DNA from 3 places in the Exiguobacterium sp. s191 genome. Region 2 is predicted to be linked to each of the others. Evidence: riboswitches for the same ligand, from Rfam matches in the RefSeq annotation. Region 2 holds a riboswitch; each other region holds the start of a gene.
What was found. Region 2 has a riboswitch for S-adenosylmethionine ahead of KNQ09_RS10330 (methionine ABC transporter ATP-binding protein). Riboswitches for the same ligand answer to the same signal wherever they lie in the genome.
Positions count from the first base shown of each region.

Region 1: linked by a shared signal. The riboswitch ahead of msrA (peptide-methionine (S)-S-oxide reductase MsrA) and the one ahead of KNQ09_RS10330 (methionine ABC transporter ATP-binding protein) in region 2 are both predicted to bind S-adenosylmethionine.
Region 3: linked by a shared signal. The riboswitch ahead of KNQ09_RS09365 (methionine ABC transporter ATP-binding protein) and the one ahead of KNQ09_RS10330 (methionine ABC transporter ATP-binding protein) in region 2 are both predicted to bind S-adenosylmethionine.

Region 1 is NZ_JACSNC010000002.1:281,242-288,089, reverse strand. It holds gene KNQ09_RS13090 (C40 family peptidase) at 1-1,438, shown strand, start outside; gene KNQ09_RS13085 (putative quinol monooxygenase) at 1,497-1,790, opposite strand; gene KNQ09_RS13080 (M20 metallopeptidase family protein) at 1,868-3,046, shown strand; SAM riboswitch class I at 3,109-3,212, shown strand; gene msrA (peptide-methionine (S)-S-oxide reductase MsrA) at 3,307-3,837, shown strand; gene KNQ09_RS13070 (winged helix-turn-helix domain-containing protein) at 4,068-4,667, shown strand; gene KNQ09_RS13065 (MFS transporter) at 4,682-5,902, shown strand; gene KNQ09_RS13060 (DMT family transporter) at 6,163-6,645, opposite strand; gene KNQ09_RS13055 (Crp/Fnr family transcriptional regulator) at 6,658-6,848, opposite strand, start outside.
Region 2 is NZ_JACSNC010000001.1:1,955,076-1,961,923, forward strand. It holds gene KNQ09_RS10310 (SMP-30/gluconolactonase/LRE family protein) at 1-345, shown strand, start outside; gene KNQ09_RS10315 (MBL fold metallo-hydrolase) at 472-1,209, shown strand; gene KNQ09_RS10320 (glycoside hydrolase family 13 protein) at 1,473-3,083, opposite strand; gene KNQ09_RS10325 (aminotransferase class I/II-fold pyridoxal phosphate-dependent enzyme) at 3,232-4,419, shown strand; SAM riboswitch class I at 4,482-4,587, shown strand; gene KNQ09_RS10330 (methionine ABC transporter ATP-binding protein) at 4,671-5,684, shown strand; gene KNQ09_RS10335 (methionine ABC transporter permease) at 5,674-6,339, shown strand; gene KNQ09_RS10340 (MetQ/NlpA family ABC transporter substrate-binding protein) at 6,367-6,848, shown strand, end outside.
Region 3 is NZ_JACSNC010000001.1:1,766,137-1,772,984, forward strand. It holds gene KNQ09_RS09350 (MDR family MFS transporter) at 1-677, opposite strand, end outside; gene KNQ09_RS09355 (MetQ/NlpA family ABC transporter substrate-binding protein) at 757-1,590, opposite strand; gene KNQ09_RS09360 (methionine ABC transporter permease) at 1,623-2,288, opposite strand; gene KNQ09_RS09365 (methionine ABC transporter ATP-binding protein) at 2,285-3,307, opposite strand; SAM riboswitch class I at 3,386-3,490, opposite strand; gene KNQ09_RS09370 (bifunctional cystathionine gamma-lyase/homocysteine desulfhydrase) at 3,548-4,714, opposite strand; gene KNQ09_RS09375 (PLP-dependent cysteine synthase family protein) at 4,707-5,630, opposite strand; gene KNQ09_RS09380 (S-ribosylhomocysteine lyase) at 5,627-6,091, opposite strand; gene KNQ09_RS09385 (class I SAM-dependent methyltransferase) at 6,095-6,733, opposite strand.

The DNA of each region.
Region 1 (6,848 bases), on a different contig from region 2:
GACTGCACGCCTCTATGTTCAGCGCGCTACACCAATCTATTCGGATGCCAAATCTTCAAGTCCTGTCTTGAAGCAACATCAAACGAATACTTTACTAACAGTTTACGGGGCGAACGGTGCCTATAGCCGGATCATCTTCCGTGGAGTTCATGCTTACGTCAAGACAGCTGATCTCGGTACTGGAAAAGTCTATGCATCAACCGGGACACGATACGCGAAACGCAACTTGTCCGTCTACACGTCTGCTTCGACGAAGAGCAAAATTATGTATTCCGTCAAACGAGCTGACAAACTAACGATTTACGGCACAAGCGGTAGTTACACACGCTTGAAAAAAGGATCGGTCTACGGCTACGTCAAGACGACGGATCTCGTGACGAAAAAGCCGGATCTGTATGACGTCACTGGTCAACGCTATGTGACGGAAGACGATGTCGTCATTCGTTCGCAGGCAAAACTATCGGGTAAAAAAATCGGCACATTCAAAAAAGGGACCTCGATTTCGATCTACGGAAAAAGCGGTTATTATACACGCGTCAAATATAAAAACACCTTTGGTTTCGTCGATTCGAGTCGTATCGGACTGAACAAGCCGACGGCAAAAGCAAAAAAAGGCACGACATTTTATGTCCACCTGGACCAGACGCCACTCTTCTCTGCCGACGTGGCTTACAGTCGCCCAGCTGCCTATTTGAAGAAAGGAACAAAACTGATTGGTCTGAAATCAATTGATGATGATTTTTGGCAAGTTCGCCTGGCAAATGGTCAAACCGGTTACGTCCTCAACCCTTATATCAGCACGAGCAAACCCTATATGAAACTGACACAAAAAGCGATCGACCGGACGAAAATCTATACGGTCAAACAGACGACATCCTTCTTCGCAAGTCCGACAAGTCCAAAAGGCAACGGACTCGTTGAACAAGGCAAACGGGTTTATCCGCGTCATCGAGTCGGAAACTTCTATGTCATCCAGTCAGGCTGGACACCTGTTTATCTTCCTGTATCCGCTGTGACGATCACGTCCGATAAACGGGTCGTTAAAAAGAATAATACGCGTGGTGAAAAGCTGATCCAAGCAGCAGTCCAACATATCGGCACACCATACACATGGGGTTCGCAAGATGCCGTGAACGGTGGTTTTGACTGTTCCGGTTTGATTCACTACGCGACGAACAAGGCTGGAAAATACGGTGGTCGGACGAATGTTCGTGGCTACTGGTACGGTGCTTTCTTTACGAATCGCCGGACGAGTATCTCGAGTGGTAAACGCTCGGATATCGTCTTCTTCCAGAACACCTACACGGATGGTCCATCGCATATCGGAATCATGCTCGATAGCGAACACTTCATCCATGCGGGCGGTTCACAGCTCCAAATCAATTCGATTTATGAACCGCGTTGGCAAGAGCATTTCCTCGGATTTAAATCGATGTAAGACAAAAAAAGACGAAGCCGTCGAATTCGACGGCTTCGTCTCTTCTTATCGCAACACGTCAGAATGTCATCTCGACGTATTTCGTTACTTGTCGATCCATCAAGTATAACTCGATCTGTTCACGGTATGCTTTATAATGATCGGATGCGATATGCGCTTCAAGCGCCTCTTCGTCCCGATACACTTCGTACAGCATGAATTGATGCTCATCCTCGATCGATTGGTGCAAGGAATAACGTAAGCATCCTTCTTCTTTTTGTGAGGCATGATAGACCGTTTGTAGAATCGGGAAAACTTGATCCGCTAGTCCTGCTTTGATTGTAAGTACAGCGTTGACGACGATTTCTCCCATGTTTCATTATCCCCTTTCGTGATTACCTGTATCTGTACCCATTTTCACGAAAAGACACACGTCAAAGGAGCTTGAAGATGCAAACTCAACTTTTTGAAGCACTTGAACAATTTGAACCCACGATGATCGCGTTACGTCGTGATTTCCACCGGCATCCGGAACTGTCCTTCCAAGAAGTCCGCACACCAGAACGGATTGCTGCCTTTTACACAGAACGAGGCATTCCTCATCAAACAGCCGTTGGAGGTCGTGGGGTCGTCGCGACGATCGAAGGTAAACAACCTGGTCCGACGATTGCTGTCCGCGCAGATTTTGACGCATTACCACTTCAGGAAGAGACAACGCTTGCTTTCCGGTCGATCCATCCTGGTATCATGCATGCTTGCGGGCATGATGGTCACACGGCAATGGTGATGGCCCTGGCTGCTACGCTCTATCCGTTACGTGATCAATTGCAAGGAACGATTCGAATCATCCATCAGCATGGAGAAGAGGTCTTTCCTGGCGGAGCTATCCAAATGATCGAAGCCGGCGTCCTCGAAGATGTCGATGCGATTTTTGCGACACATCTCGAAAATGATTTACCAGTTGGTACGATTGGGTTTCGGGAAGGACATACGTTATGTGCAATCGACGAATTCGAAATCATCGTTCATGGTCAAGGTGGACATGCGCAAGCACCTCACAAAACAAAAGATGCGCTCGTCGCTGGAGCGCAGCTCGTCTGCAACTTACAGCATCTCGTCAGTCGACGGGTCGATCCGTTCGAGCCTGCTGTTCTTGCAATTGGTTCTTTCCATGCGGGAACGGCTCCGAACATCGTCACGGGTGAAGCACGCATCGTCGGTGAAATTCGGACGTTTAATGAGACATTGCGGCATCAGCTCCGGCAAGAAGTCGATCTTGTCGCCAAAACGACATGTGCCGGCATCGGTGCCACCTATTCAATCGACTTCACGACTGGTTACCCGGCGCTATGGAATCATCCGGACGAGACAAAACTTGTTCAGGAAGCCGCTTCTTTCTTACCGGAAGCATCCGTCCGGGCACTCACACCAATGATGGCTGCGGATGACTTCGCGCATTATCTAACACATGTCCCGGGAAGTTATTTCTTCACTGGCTCCGGATATACGGACGGTCGCGTCAACTACCCACAGCATCATCCGCAGTACGAAATCAACGAACAGGCGTTGTTGATTGGTGCGAAGACACTCGGAGCGACGGTTTTACGTGCCTTGAAACCTAAGGATTGACTTTATTTCTGTGTGAATGGTATCATCACAACAATGATAACGAATGACATCAACTTCATATACCCTTATCAAGAGTGGACCGAGAGATCTGGATCGATGACGTCCCAGCAACCTGCGCATAGCAAGGTGCTACGACCAGCAAAGCGAAAGCTTTGGTTGATAAAAAGCGGCGACTCCTTTTGCAACCAAGCGAAGGAGTCGTTTTCGTTTTCTCGCTGTCAGACATACAATGGGGATTTCCCACGGAGAGGAAGAGACAGATGGAAAAAGCAACATTTGCAGGTGGATGTTTTTGGTGCATGGTGACACCGTTTGAAGAATTACCAGGAATCGAGGGAATCGTATCAGGTTACATGGGCGGTCACGTCGACAATCCGACATACGAGCAAGTCAAGACAGGAACGACGGGACATCTCGAAGTCGTCCAAATCACGTTTGATCCGAGCCTGTTCCCGTACGAGCGTCTGCTCGAACTCTACTGGCCACAAACGGATCCGACGGATGCAGAAGGTCAATTCCAAGATCGCGGCACGCAGTACGCACCAGCGATCTTCTATCATACGGATGCGCAGCATGAAGCAGCAATCGCTTCCCGTGACGCTCTTGCTGCAAGCAATCGTTTCAAACAACCGATCGTGACGCGGATCGATGCCGCTTCTGAATTTTATCCGGCGGAAGAGTACCATCAAGACTTCCATAAGAAAAATCCAGAACACTATAAAAAAGATCGTGCTGCTTCTGGTCGCGATGCTTTCATCGAGCAGGAATGGAAAGATACGACGACGGTCTAATCACTTCGAACCATATACAGTAGCTGAAACTGATTTCAAACATCTCGTTCTTACCCTACTTTCAGTAAAAAGTGGAGGATGACCGAGATGTCACTGGAGTCAGTCTTTTTGTATGTAAACAAATGATGTCTTCTTTACCAACACCCTCACACAAATTTGTAATCGTTTACAAATGAAGTCTTTTGTTTTACGGTTAATAAAAATTAACCGGTTAAAAAGGAGATGATTGTATGGAACAAAAAGCGATTCACATATTAGAGAGCTATGAACAGTTAAAAGTGATCAGTGATCCGTTACGAACAAAAATCCTCATGTTTCTCGTCGAAAAACCACATACGGTACATCAGTTAGCCCACTTGCTGACGTTATCCCGTGCAAAGATCCTCTATCACGTACGGGAACTTGAAAAGCATGACTTGATTCACCTCGTCCGGACGGAAGAACAGGGCGGCAATCTATTGAAATACTATCAAGCGATTGCTCGAGGATACATTCCTGCCGATCATCTACTGAAATTCGTCGAGACGAATGAAGCGACCCGGCAGTCGTATCTCGAAGTATTGGACCGGGCAAAGACACGCGTTCTTACGGCTCCGACAGCTACTTTTTCTCCTTCATCTTCGAACGTCGAGGACTGGATGAGCTTATCACTTCAAAAGGAACTGACGATGTCTGAAGCCGACTTTCAACGCTTTGCTACAAAATATCGTGCTCTATTGGACGAGTTCACACGGTCCTCTTCACTAGACGAAGAAGATAAAAAACACTTCTATATCATGACGACTGCCTTTGCAATTGATGAACCACTATTTGAGAATGACGACGTCTAAACCGGAGGTGCCACATGCTGCCTATTGAAATCGATACGCAACAATCGCTGTTTAAAAATCGATCTTTTTTATTTTTATGGGGGTCCGGTATGTGCTCTGCCCTCTCCCTATCAACCTATCTGTTTGTTGAACAATGGTATGTCATCCATACGCTAAACCAGGCATCATATCTTGGATTCGTCCTCATGGCCACCTTGTTACCCCGTATTTTTCTCATGTTATTCGGTGGCGTCTTATCCGATCGCTATAAACGTTCGACGATCATGCGCATCTCGAGCGCTTTACGAATCAGTTTCATTCTCTGTCTTCTCGCATTACTTCATACCGATCAGCTTACATTGCTGACGATTTTAGGATTCGCCTTTCTATTCGGTAGTGTGGATGCATTCTTTTCGCCGGCGAATGCTTCCTTACTTCCTACACTCGTTCCGAAAGAACAACTCACTAAAGCCAATTCACTGATTCAGACATCTAATCAAATCGCCCTCTTTTCAGGTCCGATTCTTGGTGGAGTCATTCTCAGCTATTCTTCTTACTCGCACGTCTTTCTCATGATTTTCGGGACACTCTGTCTGACGCTCCTTTTCACGTATGGTATTCGTGAATCTAAGATCAAGCGATCGCTTCAGCATTCAGCTCTCTTTGAACTAAAAGAAGGGCTACATTACGTCTTTAACCTTCAGCAACTCAAGCAGACACTTTTTCTTGTCATCTGTGTCAATTTCTTTTTCTTTGGACCACTCTTACTCGGAATCCCCTTACTCGTTCATGATGTGCTCCAAGGAGATGCGATGGATTTAAGTTATATGCAAGGGGCTTATCAAATGGGAATGCTCGGAGGGGCGCTCTGGAGTGGTTTTGCGCAGACGAAAGCAAATGGGCTTACCTCATCGGTCCGATTAATTGGCGCCTTAGGTTTGCTTTTCTTCCTGCTTAGTCAAGCGCAGCAGATCTTGTTGTACCTGATCATCCTGTTATCACTTGGTGTCCTTTCTTCGATCATCAATATTCGCTTCATTACGTTCATCCAGTCTCAGTGTGCGGAACAGACGATGGGACGTGTCATGAGTGTCGTGAATGCCGCGTCAAACGGTCTCATTCCATTATCTTACGCGCTCCTCTCGTTTCTACTGTCGTTTCACGTTTCGATCACGACAATCATGTTGTACTGCGGTCTTCTCATTATTGTTCTCTCGCTTTACTTCGGAAGACGAATGGTTCATCTATTCGATTGAGATCAAGTCACAACACATAAAAACATGCGAATCTCCCGATCGAATTAGCGGGAAACGCGCATGTTTTATTTAGTCAATCTAGAACGTGAGTGTTCATCCTCGACTCCTGCAGGGAAAGAAAGCGCGAGTCGCGCTTTCGTCAGGGTCAGGTAAGACCCGGCAAATCGCATAGAATGCGGGATGACGCGGCTTACCTCCCGCCTGTGGAAAGCGAGGATGACAGAAACGTTCGTCAGTCGATCGAACTAGTATCAGATTTTTTAAGAGACTTGCTTCGGTATATCCTTCGCCCTCTCTTCCGGCGCGACGACTTGATACCGTTTCAAAACGAAGATCCCACATACCATGACGGCGAGACCGACGAGCTGACCGAATGATAAATCAATTTGTGGTAAACCGAACCAGCCGAACGTATCGACAGCGAGAGCAAAGCTTAACTGCGAAATCAGAACGACAGAGATTGCGACGGACGGACCAAGTAACTGAATCCCACGCATGACACAAAAAACGACGCCGACACCGACAAGTCCACCAAACCAATAGAGTGGCGATACGTTTTGAATCTGTCCGATTGTTCCACCACGAAACAGAACATACGTGACACTTGCTCCGATGAAACCGACGAAGAAGACCAGCGTCGTCGTCGCCCAAGCGCCAAACGCGTCACTCATCCGAGCATTCAATACCGTCTGTAAACTGATTAACATCCCTGCCAACACGGCACACACGATGCCTATTATCATGTTCGTTCCTCCCTACTCATAGCTGTTGCCGTTCGCCTTCTCGCGAATCCGCTCCAGATCGACGATGATGATTTTCCCGCGTCGTCGAACGAGAATCTCTTCTTCACATAATTTCGTGATGATCCGATTGAGATGGCGATAACTCGTTCCAAGCCAGTCGGCGACGTCATGTAAGTTCGACGTCCGCATCTCCTGATAAAACA
Region 2 (6,848 bases):
ACGCTCTATCACATCGATACACCGACGAAAAAAGTCTATGCCTTCGACTACGCTCCGGACGCACCACTTTCGAATAAACGTGTCGCCGTTGATCTCGAAGAAGAAGAAGGGTTCCCGGATGGTATGACGAAGGACGCGGAAGGTCACGCTTGGATCGCGCATTATGCTGGATCATGCATCACCCGTTGGAATCTTACGAATGGTGAAAAACTCGCTCATGTCGACTTCCCGGTCGCAAATCCGACGTGCCCGATTTTCTATGAAGATCGATTGCTCGTCACGACGGCTGCAAACGGAGATGATGCGCCACACGCCGGTGCCGTCTTCGCTGTAACATTTGAATGATTCGTAGAGGAGGGATCATCTTTTTAGAGGTGATGCCTCTTTTTCCACACAATTCGTCTAGACGCCTATTCAAAAACAGACGATACTAAAGAAGAAGACTATTCATTTTTTGAAGGAGTGAAGCCGATGCGCGTCACGACAATCGAACGTTTACACCAACTGCAGACGACCCCATCCTTTTTCCCGGTCAACTGCTACCTGTTTGAAGAAGCAGACAGTTTAACATTGATTGATGCTGGACTCGGAATTAACGCAAAGGCGCTCTATCACTATATTCGACAGCAAGAGAAACCACTCGGTGCAATCATCCTGACTCATGCGCACGCCGATCATGTCGGCTCACTGGATTTCCTTGCGAACGCCTTCCCTCTCGCTCAAGTCTGTATCAGTTACCGAGATGCTGCATTGCTCAGTGGGGATGAGACGCTACGCGAAGGCGAAACGACACCCTTAAAAGGGGGTATTCCGAAAAACATCAAAACACGACCGGATCGATTGCTCGAGAGTGGTCAACAAGTCGGAAGTCTCAGTGTCATCGCCTCACCCGGGCATACACCTGGTTCGATCTCGCTTTGGCATGAAGGGAGTCGGACGTTGATCGCTGGAGATGCTTTTCAGACGCAAGGGGGACTCGCCGTCTCCGGTGATGTCCGCTGGCAATTTCCGTTCCCCGCACTCGCGACATGGGATCCGGACGTCGCCCTTCGCTCGGCTGATCAACTGACGGAACTATCTCCAGATATTCTTGCCGTCGGACACGGTCCCCTCATTCTCGGACCGAGTTACGAGATGCGCCAAGCTGTCGATCGATTCGGACACGTCTTACAGACGAAAAAATCTTCTCCATTCAAATCACACACTTAAAACGGGACTGTATCATAAGTCAGTCTTTCCAAAGATAAGGATGGCAGAATGAAAATCTGCCATCCTTATCTCATAACAAAAAGAATGACGCGTCGCACGCAACTCCTACAGGAATAAGCGCATTTATGCGCTTCAGAGACAAACAAGACCCGTTTTCCTGCTTGAATGAAGCAGGAAAACGGGCTTGTGTCTCGCCTGAGGAAAGGGCGTGAAAAGACGCGTCATTCTTTTTTTGAGTTAGCCCCATTTTTTCGTCCAGTGGTTCAATTCTGTTCTGCAACAGCATAACGATAGACGCGTGCTTCGTAGGGACGCAAGATATCCGGGCTATCCGGATAGTTTGATACGAGCAATTTTTCATGCGGTAAAATGAGGGCGGTCTGCATCGGTTCATCATGTACGTTGAGGACGATCCGCCAGACTTCTCCCTCTAATTCCCGTTCATAGATATAGAGATACGGATCATGAAGCGCTAAGTCTCGGTACGTGCCGTAAACCATGATCGGATGTTGCTTTCGCATCTGAATCAGCGACTTGTAAAAAGCAAGCACGGACGATGGATCCGCTTCTGCCTGCGCGACATTGATGTCCGTATAATTCGGGTTGACGGCTAACCATGGTTTCCCACTCGTAAAGCCAGCTGCATGTGTACCGTCCCACTGCATCGGTGTGCGGGAGTTATCACGGGCAAGTAACTGCATCGACGAGAGTACGACCTCCGGGTCCTCTCCACCAGCGACGCGCTCCGCGTATCGATTTCGAAAGGCGACGTCTTGATAAAGCGACGGATCCGAGAAACGAATCCCCGTCATTCCGATTTCTTCTCCTTGATACACATATGGAATTCCGGGTAACGTATGCAACATCAAACCGAGTAGTTTTGCGCTCTCGACGCGATACCGTTCACTGCCGAAGCGGGTCACTTGTCGTGTATGATCATGGTTGTTGAGGAACTGTGAATTGACACCTAATGGGTATAAGACGTCGTACCAGCGTTTTTGAATCTCCTTGAATCGTAAGAGATCCATCGCCTCCATGTCATCCGCGATTTCGAAGTGAAATAGCGTCCGGAGTTCTTCTCGGTCCTCACTGACATATAACAGCCCATCTTCTGGACCAACGAACGGAATCTCACCGACTGTAAACAAGTCTTTACCAGCGAGAACATTCGCATGCATCTCCTGCAAAAAGTCATGCACGCCGGGCTGATTTCCAAGGTACGAGAGATCAAACGGATTGGCAACATCCTCAAGCGACGGTTTTTTGATCAAGTTGATGACATCCATCCGGAAACCGTCGATTCCTTGAGCGATCCACCAGTTCATCATATCGTAGATCGCTTGCCTCACAGCTGGGTGCTCCCAGTTTAAGTCGGGCTGTTCTTTGGCGAAGGAATGAAAATAATACTGCCCGCGTTCTTCACTCCACGTCCACGGGCTTGGCGCAAAGTACGAGCGCCAATTGTTCGGAGGCGTCTCTTTCGTGCCATCCTGCCAGATATACCAGTCATCCTTATCGTTAATCCGCTCTCGCGACTGACGGAACCAGTCATGCTGGTCACTCGTATGGTTCACGACTAAATCGAGAATGACCTTTAATCCACGGGCATGAGCGGCCGTGATCAACTCCTGGAGATCTCCCATCGTTCCCGCTTTTTCCATGATCTCGTAATAATCGGCAATATCATAGCCGTTATCGACGTCCGGGGAACGATAACACGGATTCAACCACACGACATCGACACCAAGTGAAGTGATGTAATCAAGCTTTTCGATGACACCTCGCAAATCACCAATCCCATCCCCGTTCGAATCCTTAAAGCTACGCCAGTAGACTTGATAGACGACTGCCTCTTTCCAGTTAGCTCGCTTCATCTTCCCACTCCTCTCCCTACTCTTTATTCCCGCTCCACTTATCTGTACCTGTTTATCCGACAATTTTTTTGAATTTCGAAAAAGTTCTTTTCTTTTGACTGAATATTCGTTATCCTTGACGACAATACCACGAAGGAGGCATTCATCCATGAAACATTTCGCTCCATCCATCGCCATTGATCGGCTTCCTGCTCCTGTCTTCGCTGAACTCGCGAACCGAATCGGTGCTGTAAAAGCTGCCGGACACGATGTCATCACACTTGGTCAAGGAACGCCTGACCAGACGACGCCTGTACATATTCTCGATGCCTTAAAACAAGCCATCGACGAGCCAACGAACCTTCAATATCCACCGTTTCGTGGACATGATTTTCTAAAGCAAGCCGTCGCACGCTTTTATGCGACTGAATTCGGTGTCACAATCGATCCGGCAACGGAAGTCGCGATTCTCCTCGGTAGTAAAGCCGGTATCGTCGCCTTACCGCAGACAATCGTCAACCCTGGAGAAGGTGTCATCGTTCCGGATCCAGGATACCCGGATTACCTGTCTGGCGCAGCACTTGCTGGTGCATTCCCGATCACGCTTCCGTTGCTTGAGAAAAATAACTTCTTACCGGATTACGACTTACTTGATACGACGGACGTCGAGCGTGCCCGGATGTTGTTCCTCAACTACCCGAGTAATCCGACGGGTGCGACCGCGACGGCAGAAGCCTTCGAACAGACAGTCGCTTTCGCCGATGCCCATGATATCTGTGTCGTCCATGACTTAGCATACGGCGGCATCAGTTTCGATGGTCCGACGCGAAGCTTCCTGCAGACGGAAGGGGCAAAAGACGTTGGGATCGAGCTATTCTCACTCTCAAAACGCTTCAACATGTCCGGCTTCCGGATTGCCTTCGCGATCGGAAATCCGTCCGTCATCTCAAGCATCGAAACATACCAAGAACATCTCTACGTCAGTGCCTTCACACCGATTCAGCATGCTGCGACCGTCGCCCTGTCGAGTGACCAGACATGTGTCCGCGAGTTAAGCAGTCTGTACGAAACACGACGCGATGCGTTGTTCGCAAAACTCGATGCGATTGGTTGGAGTGGACCACGACCGGGCGGTTCCTTCTTCGTCTGGCTTCCTGTTCCGGAAGGTTACACGTCCCAAAGCTTCACCGATCACCTGCTTGACGAAGCACACGTCGCCGTGACCCCTGGATCCTTCTTCGGCGAATACGGTGAAGGCTACGTCCGGATCAGCTTGATTGCTGACGTCGAACGTCTAGAAGAAGCCGTCGATCGAATTGGAACGCTCAACCTGTTCCGGACACCTGTTGCGGAATAATTCTGAAAAAACATTTGACAGATGGGAATCATTTCCGTTAAAGTAAATCCCAACAGCATAACTACTTATCGAGAGCGACCGAGGGATTAGGCCCAACGACGTCCGGCAACCACCTGTAAGGAACGGTGCCACATCCTACAGAATGATCTTCATTCTGAGAGATAAGTTACGAAATCTTACACTTTCGTCGCTTTTTTCTGGTTGCTCTGCTACTAGGAAAAAGCGACTTTTTTGTATGAGGAGATGAGCGGATGATTGAATTCAAACACATTACAAAACGGTTCGTTCGAGACCGGACCCCGATTTTTGCATTACGGGATGTCGATTTGACGATCCAAAAAGGAGAAATCTTCGGAATCATCGGTGAGTCCGGTGCCGGTAAAAGTACATTGCTTCGCCTGATCAACGGGCTTGAGCATCCGACACAAGGAACCGTCAAGGTCGACGGTGTCTCGCTCGGCGGGATGTCAAAAGCAGATTTGCGTCAACTTCGCTTGCGGACAGGAATGATCTTTCAGCATTTCCAATTGATCCAGTCGCGCAACGTCGCGGATAACATCGCTTTTGCGCTCAAGGCTGCTGGCGTCAAACGAGCAGATTTCCCGGAGCGAATTCGCGAACTCGTCTCGCTCGTCGGACTTGAAGGATTTGAGACGAACTTCCCGAGTCAATTAAGCGGTGGGCAAAAACAGCGCGTCGGGATTGCCCGGGCACTCGCGAACGATCCGACCGTCTTGTTATGTGACGAAGCGACATCAGCTCTTGACCCCGTTACGACACTACAGATCCTTGAACTGCTGAAGGATTTGAATGAACGACTCGGATTGACGATCGTCCTCATCACGCATGAGATTGATGTCGTCAAACAGATTTGCCATCGCGTCGCGGTCATGTCGCAAGGTGAAGTCGTTGAAGTCGCCTCAACCTATGACCTGTTCAGTCAAGCCAAGCATCCAGTGACGCAACATTACGTCGATACGGCACTACAAATCGAATTGCCGGAACGCATCTTACAGGCAACTCCAGGCAAGATCATCCGCTTGCAGTTCACGGGCGAGAAGACCGGTGAGAGTACGTTATCAGAAGCAATCCGCCGTTACGATATCTCAGTCAGCATCTTGCACGGCAAGGTCGACTACATTCAAGACGTCGCCTTCGGTGTCCTGATTGTCAGCTTGACGGGATCATCCGACCAAATCGCTCCTGCCCTCGACTGGCTCGCGACGGAACTTCATGCACTCGAGGTGATTCAGGATGTGGCTTGATCGTATTCAAACGATGTTACCTGAGCTCTTGAAGGCACTCGGCGAGACGGCGTGGATGGTAGGAATTTCACTTGCCTTTGCATTGGTCGTCGGGATTCCGCTCGGGATTCTCTTGTTCGTCACCGACCGGGGATTATTTTTTCAAAACCTTGCCGTCCGCCGTGTCCTTGACTTCGTCGTCAACATCGTCCGGTCGCTACCGTTCATCATCTTGCTGGTTGCCCTCATTCCGTTAACGAAGTTCTTACTCGACAATACGATTGGTCCGACGGCAGCATCCGTCAGTCTCAGTGTCGCAGCGATTCCGTTTCTCGCGCGACTCGTTGAGACGTCACTGCGCGAAATTCCGCCTGGTCTAATCGAAGCAGCGGAAGCATGTGGGGCGAAACCATTACGGATCATCGTCAGTGTCCTCTTACCGGAAGCACTCCCTGGCATCATTCAGGGCATCACATTAACGACGATCAGCTTGATCGGCTTCTCAGCGATGGCTGGTATCGTCGGCGGTGGAGGTGTTGGTGACCTCGCGATCCGTTTCGGTTATTATCGCTACGATAATCTCATCATGATCGTGACGATCGTCGTGCTCATCGTCATCGTTCAAAGTATTCAAGCACTTGGCAATCAACTGGCGCGAAAAACAGATAAACGCTAATCATACATACAAAGGGAGAGTGGAATCATGAAAAAACGATATGCCTTTTTAGCAACAGCCTTACTCGGTGCAGGAGTCCTCGCGGGATGTGGAGACAGCAGTGCTGACGAAAAAGACAAGACGATCAAGATTGGTGCGACGAGCGGTCCGTATAGCGACATGGTCAAACAAGCGATCCAGCCGCAACTCGAAAAGAAAGGCTATAAAGTCGAAATCGTCGAGTTCAGCGATTACATCCAACCGAACATCGCCCTCGGTAGCGGGAACATCGACGCCAACTTGTTCCAACACTCGATCTATCTCAAGACGTTCTCTAAAGAAAAGAACCTCGGTTTAAAAGGACTCATCACGGTTCCGACAGCACCGATGGGACTATACAGCAAGACAGCGAAGACACTCGACGACGTCAAGACAGGTGCTGAAGTCGCGACACCGAATGATCCGACGAACCAAGCACGGGCACTGAACTTGCTTGCGGAACAAGGCTGGATTGAACTGAAGCCGGACGC
Region 3 (6,848 bases), 190 kb from region 2:
CCAAAGACCCCGAAGATGATGCCGGCAAGTGCCAGCGTAAAGGCGATATCCGTCCGCAACAGACGAACCGTTGCTCCGAATGACACCTTTTTCCCACCATGCGTCTCGGTGATTGGATAGCGTTTGAATAAGATACCGATCATCACCCCGTACACGATATAGACGAACGCCGTGATGTAAAACGTCGCGGACGTGTTCCCTGCACTCAGCAGCAAGGCGATTCCCGGTCCGATCGCTGCTGCGATGTTGATCATCGCGTAACGGATATTGAAGACGAACAATCGGTTCGCTTCGTCCGTCGTATCACTGATCAGGGCACGGGCGGACGGTTCAAAAATCGAGCGACAGACCCCGTTCAAGGCACTGAGCGTAAAGAATGCCCAGAATGTCTCGACTTGTGCCAGCGCGATGAAGACGACCGCGAACCCAATCGTTCCGGCAAGCATCATCGTCCGCCGTCCATAACGGTCTGACAAAGTACCACCGATGAAGCTCATGACGAGACTGGCGATCGCCGAAATACTGAGCACCCAGCCGACATCGACCGGATCAAACTTCAGGACGGTCGTCATGTAGATGGCGAAGAACGGCATCGTGATGAACGTTCCGAGACGCGAGAAAAACGTCCCGAACAAGACCCCGAGTGTCAACGGATGCAGTTGACGTATGCGTTGCATATGATTCCCCCTAACCCCTGTTTCAGACAAATGAAAAGCATCCTTCCATTATATAGGAAGGATGCCGGTTTCGGTGAACTTATTTGCTGACTGGAACGACCGCACCTTTGTACTTGTCGAGGATCCAATCTTGGTTTTTCTTCTCGTGCAGAACGTCAAGAAGTGCTGTGACACGCTTGTCTTTCTCATCGCCGTCACGTGTGACGATGATGTTGACGTATGGTGAAGACTCATCTTCTGAAGCGATCGCGTCTTTCAGTGGGTTCAGACCGTTATCGATCGCATAGTTCGTGTTGATGAGGACAGCGTCGCCTTCATTGTTTTTATAAGCTTGCGGAAGAAGTGATGCTTCGATGTTCGTCTTGAACTTGAGTTTCTTCGGGTTCTCTGCGATATCACCGAGTTGTGCATCTGTTGTTTTACCGTCTTTAAGCTTGATCAATCCTTCATTTTGAAGGAACGTCAAGACACGACCGCGTTCCGCGACGTTTGAGCTCGTCAGGATCGTTGCACCGTTTGGTAACTTATCGAGTGATTTGTATTTCTTCGAATAAATACCGAGTGGTTCAACGTGGACGCCACCTGCGTTCGCGAACTTATATGATTTGTTTTCTTTCTCTTGTTGCTCAAGATACGGTACGTGCTGGAAGTAGTTCGCATCGATTTCTTTTGAAGCGAGTGCTTTGTTCGGAAGTACGTAATCTTGGAACTTCTTGATTTCAAGCTTGTAACCTTTTGCTTCGTATTCTTTTTTAACGTGCTCAAGAATCTCAGCGTGCGGTACGTTTGATGCACCAACGACGAGTGTTTTGTCGTCGCTACCTGATCCTGATGATTTTTCGCCACATGCAGCAAGGCTGATTGCTAAGACGGATACAGCAGCAGTACCTACGAATTTTTTCCAAACTTTCATGAATGATTCCTCCAATATGAATAAAATTTGAATTAACGTTTATCGATCGCACGGATCAGCAAATCACCAATGATTTGGATGACGAAGACGATCGCTAAGATTAAGAGTGTCGCAATGACGATGACATCGTTTTGAGAACGCTGGAATCCTTCGATGAAGGCCATGTCCCCAAGTCCACCTCCGCCGACTACTCCGGCCATTGCCGTATAACCGACAAGTGAGACGAGTGTGACCGTGATACCAGAAACGATGGCAGGCAACGCTTCCGGGATTAAGACTTTATAGATGATTTGGAACTTCGTCGCCCCCATCGATTCAGCTGCCTCGATGACACCTTTATCGACTTCACGTAACGCGAGTTCAACCATCCGACCGTAAAATGGTGCAGCACCGAAAATCAGTGCCGGTAATGCTGCCGTTGGTCCGAGGAACGAACCGACGATCGCTGTCGTAAATGGAATCAATAAGATCAGTAAGATGATGAACGGAATCGAACGGAAGACGTTGACGATCAAGCTCAACACTGAATAGAACGCCCGATTCTTGAACAATAACTCTTCGTTTGTCGCATACAATAGTAAACCAATGATCAAACCGAGAACGAATGTCGAAACCCCAGCGATTGCCGTCATATAGACGGTACTGCCTGTCGCTTCCCACACCATGTCCCAATCTAGGTTGTCAAAGAATGAAATCATCGGTGATCCACCTCCACTTCAACATCACTGGCTTGAAGCTTCGTGATGACCGCTTGTGTTGCTTCTGTTTCCCCGATCAACTGAATGAACAGTGTACCGAGTGCCCCTTCCTGCGATTGACCGACGTTTCCGCCGATGATATTGAACAGGACCGGTGAATCCTTCATGACTTCCGCGAGGATCGGGCTTTCCGCTGTCGATCCGACGAACGTCAACTGAACGATTTTTCCGGTTGGGTACCGTTCGCGTAGTTTCGCGAACGTTAACTCGTTCTCTGACGGTGACGTCAATTGTTTGACGAATTCCTTCGTCATCGCTTGCTTCGGATGACGGAAGACTTCTGCGACCGGTCCTTGCTCGACGATTTTACCGGCTTCCATGACGGCGACCCGGTGACAGATTTTTTGAATGACGTGCATCTCGTGTGTGATCAAGACGATCGTTAGTTTCAGTTTTTCATTGATGTCGACGAGTAACTCAAGGATTGAGTCCGTCGTCTTCGGATCGAGTGCACTTGTTGCCTCGTCACATAAGAGAACGTCCGGGTTCGATGCCAGTGCCCGAGCGATACCGACACGTTGTTTTTGACCACCGGATAATTGTGACGGATAAGCTTTTTCGCGTCCGTCCAAACCAACGAGTTGGATCAGTTCCGCTACCCGTTCCTTGCGATGTGCTTTCGGGAAGCCACCTAGCTCGAGTGGGAACATGATGTTCTCTTCAACCGTCCGTGACCATAGTAAGTTGAAGTGTTGGAAGACCATCGAGACATTCTTGCGGACGCCTCGTAATTCTTTTGGTTTCAGTGATGTCATTTCAACACCATCGATTTGGATCGAACCACTCGTTGGTGCTTCGAGCATATTCAGTAATCGGATCAGAGTCGATTTCCCTGCTCCGGAATAACCGATTATTCCAAAAATTTCACCGCGCTCGATTGTCAGATCGACATTCGCGACGGCTTCGACCGCTCCGCGCTTTGAGCGATAAATCTTTCCTACGTCTTGTAAACGAATCACAACTGTCCCTCCTAAAATAAAAAAAGTGCGCGCGTTTTAGAGCAAACGCGCGCACTTTTCAGTACACAAAACCATTTGCTCTCATCTCCCAGACTTTTGTCTGCTGGAATTAGCACCACTTCGGATTAGATCCGCGGTTGCCGGGTTTCATCGGGCCAGTCCCTCCACCACTCTCGATAAGAGTTTCGGTATTAAGTTTGTAGAATATATTCTGAATATTAGCAGGGGTTATTTTTGTTGTCAAACAGTTTTTTCAGAAACTTTTTCGAGGAACGTGAAAGCACGTGTTAAGTCTTCTTTCAAATCTTCCGCGTCTTCAAGTCCAACTGAAATCCGGACGAGACCGTCTGTGATGCCGAGTTCTGCCCGACGCTCTGCTGGGATCGACGCGTGCGTCATCCGTGCCGGCACCGAAATCAGACTCTCGACGGCACCAAGACTTTCAGCAAGTGTGAAGAAGTGTGTCGCCTCGACGAGTTTTTCTGCGTTCGCTGCTGAACCGACATCAAAGCTGATCATCCCACCAAATCCAGTCGCTTGTTTCGCTTGGATGTCGTGACCAGGATGCGATGCAAGTCCTGGGTAGAAAATGTTCGAGACGATGTCTTGCGCTTGTAGGAACGCAACGAGATCATGTGCTGTCTCTTCGATCGCATCCATTCGGATACCGAGTGTACGAAGACCACGGACGAGCAAGAAGCTGTCTTGCGGTCCAAGCACGCCGCCTGTCGAGTTTTGGATGAAGTGCAGCTCTTCGCCGAGCGCATCATCTTTGACGACGACAAGTCCAGCGACGACGTCCGAATGTCCGCCGATGTATTTCGTCGCACTGTGCAAGACGATGTCTGCACCAAGTGCGAGTGGTTGTTGATGATAAGGTGTCGCGAACGTGTTGTCGACGACAAGTTTAAGATCGTGACGTTTGGCGATCGTTGCGATTGCTTCAATGTCCGTTACTTTCAACAACGGGTTCGTCGGTGTTTCGACGTAGACGATCTTCGTGTTGTCTTGGATCGCTGCTTCCGTTGCCGCAAGGTCCGTCGTATCGACGAATGTCACTTGGATATTGAACTTCGGTAAGACGCGTTGCATCAAGCGGAACGTACCACCGTAGACGTCATCTGTCATGACGATGTGGTCGCCAGACTCAAGCAAGTGGAAGACGGCATGGATTGCTGCCATCCCAGAACCGAAGGCAAAACCACGTGCGCCACCTTCGAGATCCGCAATCAATCGTTCGATGCTCGTCCGTGTCGGGTTCGCTGTCCGTGAGTATTCGTATCCGTCCTTGAGTTGACCGATTTTATCCTGCTTGTATGTGCTTGTTTGATAGATCGGAGGTGTGACGGCTCCTGTTGCCCGGTCGACACCTGTTCCTCCATGAATCAATGCTGTCTTCTTACGCATGAGTTTCGTCCACCTTTTCAAAGATTTGTTGGCTTAAGTAGCGTTCGGCACTGTCTGCGAAGACGGTGACGATCGTACTGCCGGGGTGACGCTTTGCGATATCGAGCGCAGCAACGAGCGCTGCACCTGCTGAACTACCGACGAGTAATCCTTCGCGAGCAGCGAGTGTATGAACCGCGTCAAATGCATCGCGGTCAGAAATCGTATGAATCTCGTCGACGAGTTCACGCGGAACGAGACTTGGCCATTTTGCTGTTCCAATGCCTTCTGTCTTATGCGGACCGGCTGGACCACCATTTAAGACGGAGCCTTCCGGTTCGACGATCGCTGCTTTTGTACCGAGACGTTGTTTTAAGAAGTCCGCTGTTCCGGCGAACGTACCACCTGAACCACAACCGGCAACGAACCAGTCGATGTGCGACAAGTCCGCAATCAGCTCAGGACCGAGTGTCCGCTGATACGTGACTGGATTCTCTTCGTTTTCGAATTGTAACGGAACGTAACTGTTCGGAATTTCCTGACCGAGTTCTTTAGCCCGGTCGATAGCCCCTTGCATATCGAGTTCAGTCGGCGTGTTGACGACGGTTGCGCCGAGTGCCCGCATCAACGTCTGTTTTTCTTGACTGAATTTTTCCGGAACGACACAGATGACTTGAAGATCATATTTTTTAGCGGCGAGCGCCAAGCCGATGCCGGTATTCCCGGCTGTCGGCTCGATGATCGTACCGCCTGGTGTCACATGTCCGTTTTCGATTGCTGCATCAACGAGTTGAATGCCAAGGCGGTCTTTGACGCTGCCCCCAGGGTTCATCCATTCGAGCTTCGCCAAAATGCGCGTACCAGCAGGCAAATCGAATGAAGTGATCTCGTAGAGTGGTGTGTTTCCGACGAGGTCGCGGACGTTGTTCGCGATCATCCGAAGACGATGTCCCATTCATCACGACCGGCAAGCATTTTCTCGGCATAGTGCTTCGCTCCTTTGAGGTCATGTGCGCTCGCAAATCCACATTGGACTTCGTTTTGCGCTGGAATCTCTTCTGCTGCGAGGACGTCTTTCAACGTCTTCTCAACGAGTTCGCTCATTTTTTCGACCGAGTCGAAGTTCATCATCGCCATGTAGAAACCTGTTTGGCATCCCATCGGTGAGACATCGATGACATCATCCGAGTAGTTACGGATGTTTTCAGCAAGTAAGTGCTCGAGTGTGTGCATCGCACGCATCGGCATTTGCTCAACGTTTGGTTGTGTGAAACGGATATCGTATTTGACGACTTGGTCGACTTTACCTTCTTTATAACCCGCGACGCGGATATAAGGTGCTTTGACTTTCGTGTGATCCAGGTTAAAGCTTTCGACGTTCATTTTTTGAAGTGCCATGATTTATTCCCCCATTTTCTCGGCTTCTACGAGCCAGACGAAGTGATTGTATTGTATAAATTTAACAGTGAATCCCCGTGATGTAAACAATTCTTCCATGACTGGAATCAACGGGTAGAACTCGCGTTCGAGATCTTCCGCTAACGCGTCGAACCCTTGAGCACGTGCTTCACGAATCGTTTGCAGGCGTGCCTCTTCTGAGACGAACATCGTATCCGCGTAGACGATTTTTCCGTCTGCCGGTAAATGTGATGCCATCAGATCGATTGCTTCTCCCTTTTCCTCATCTGTTAGATGATGAAACGCATACGTAGAAACAAAACTGCGTGCTTCCTTCGCCTCGAACGAGAGGAAGTGACCATCCTGTACATCAAGCGACGGAATCTTTTCCGTCAGGATTGCCCGCATCTCCGGACTTGGTTCAACGGCGAGTACGGCGTCGTGACGTGCCAGAAGACGTTGTGTCAGGTTCCCTGTGCCTGCTCCGAATTCAATGACCGGCGACTGCGCTTTATCCGCTACTGTATCCAAAATCTCATCGTATCGACGAAAAACCTCTTTATACTCCGGATCGTGTCCGGTTACTGTCTCGTCATACGTTGATGCCCATTCTGTGAAAACATCCATAAAACGTACTGTCATGCCTTGTCGTCCTCCATCTCACCAGTTAATTCCGAGTAATCGGATATGAATTAAAGTAATTTTCCTTATTCGCATTGTAGCAAGGAGATTCTATCCTGGCAAGCGACCGGCTCGA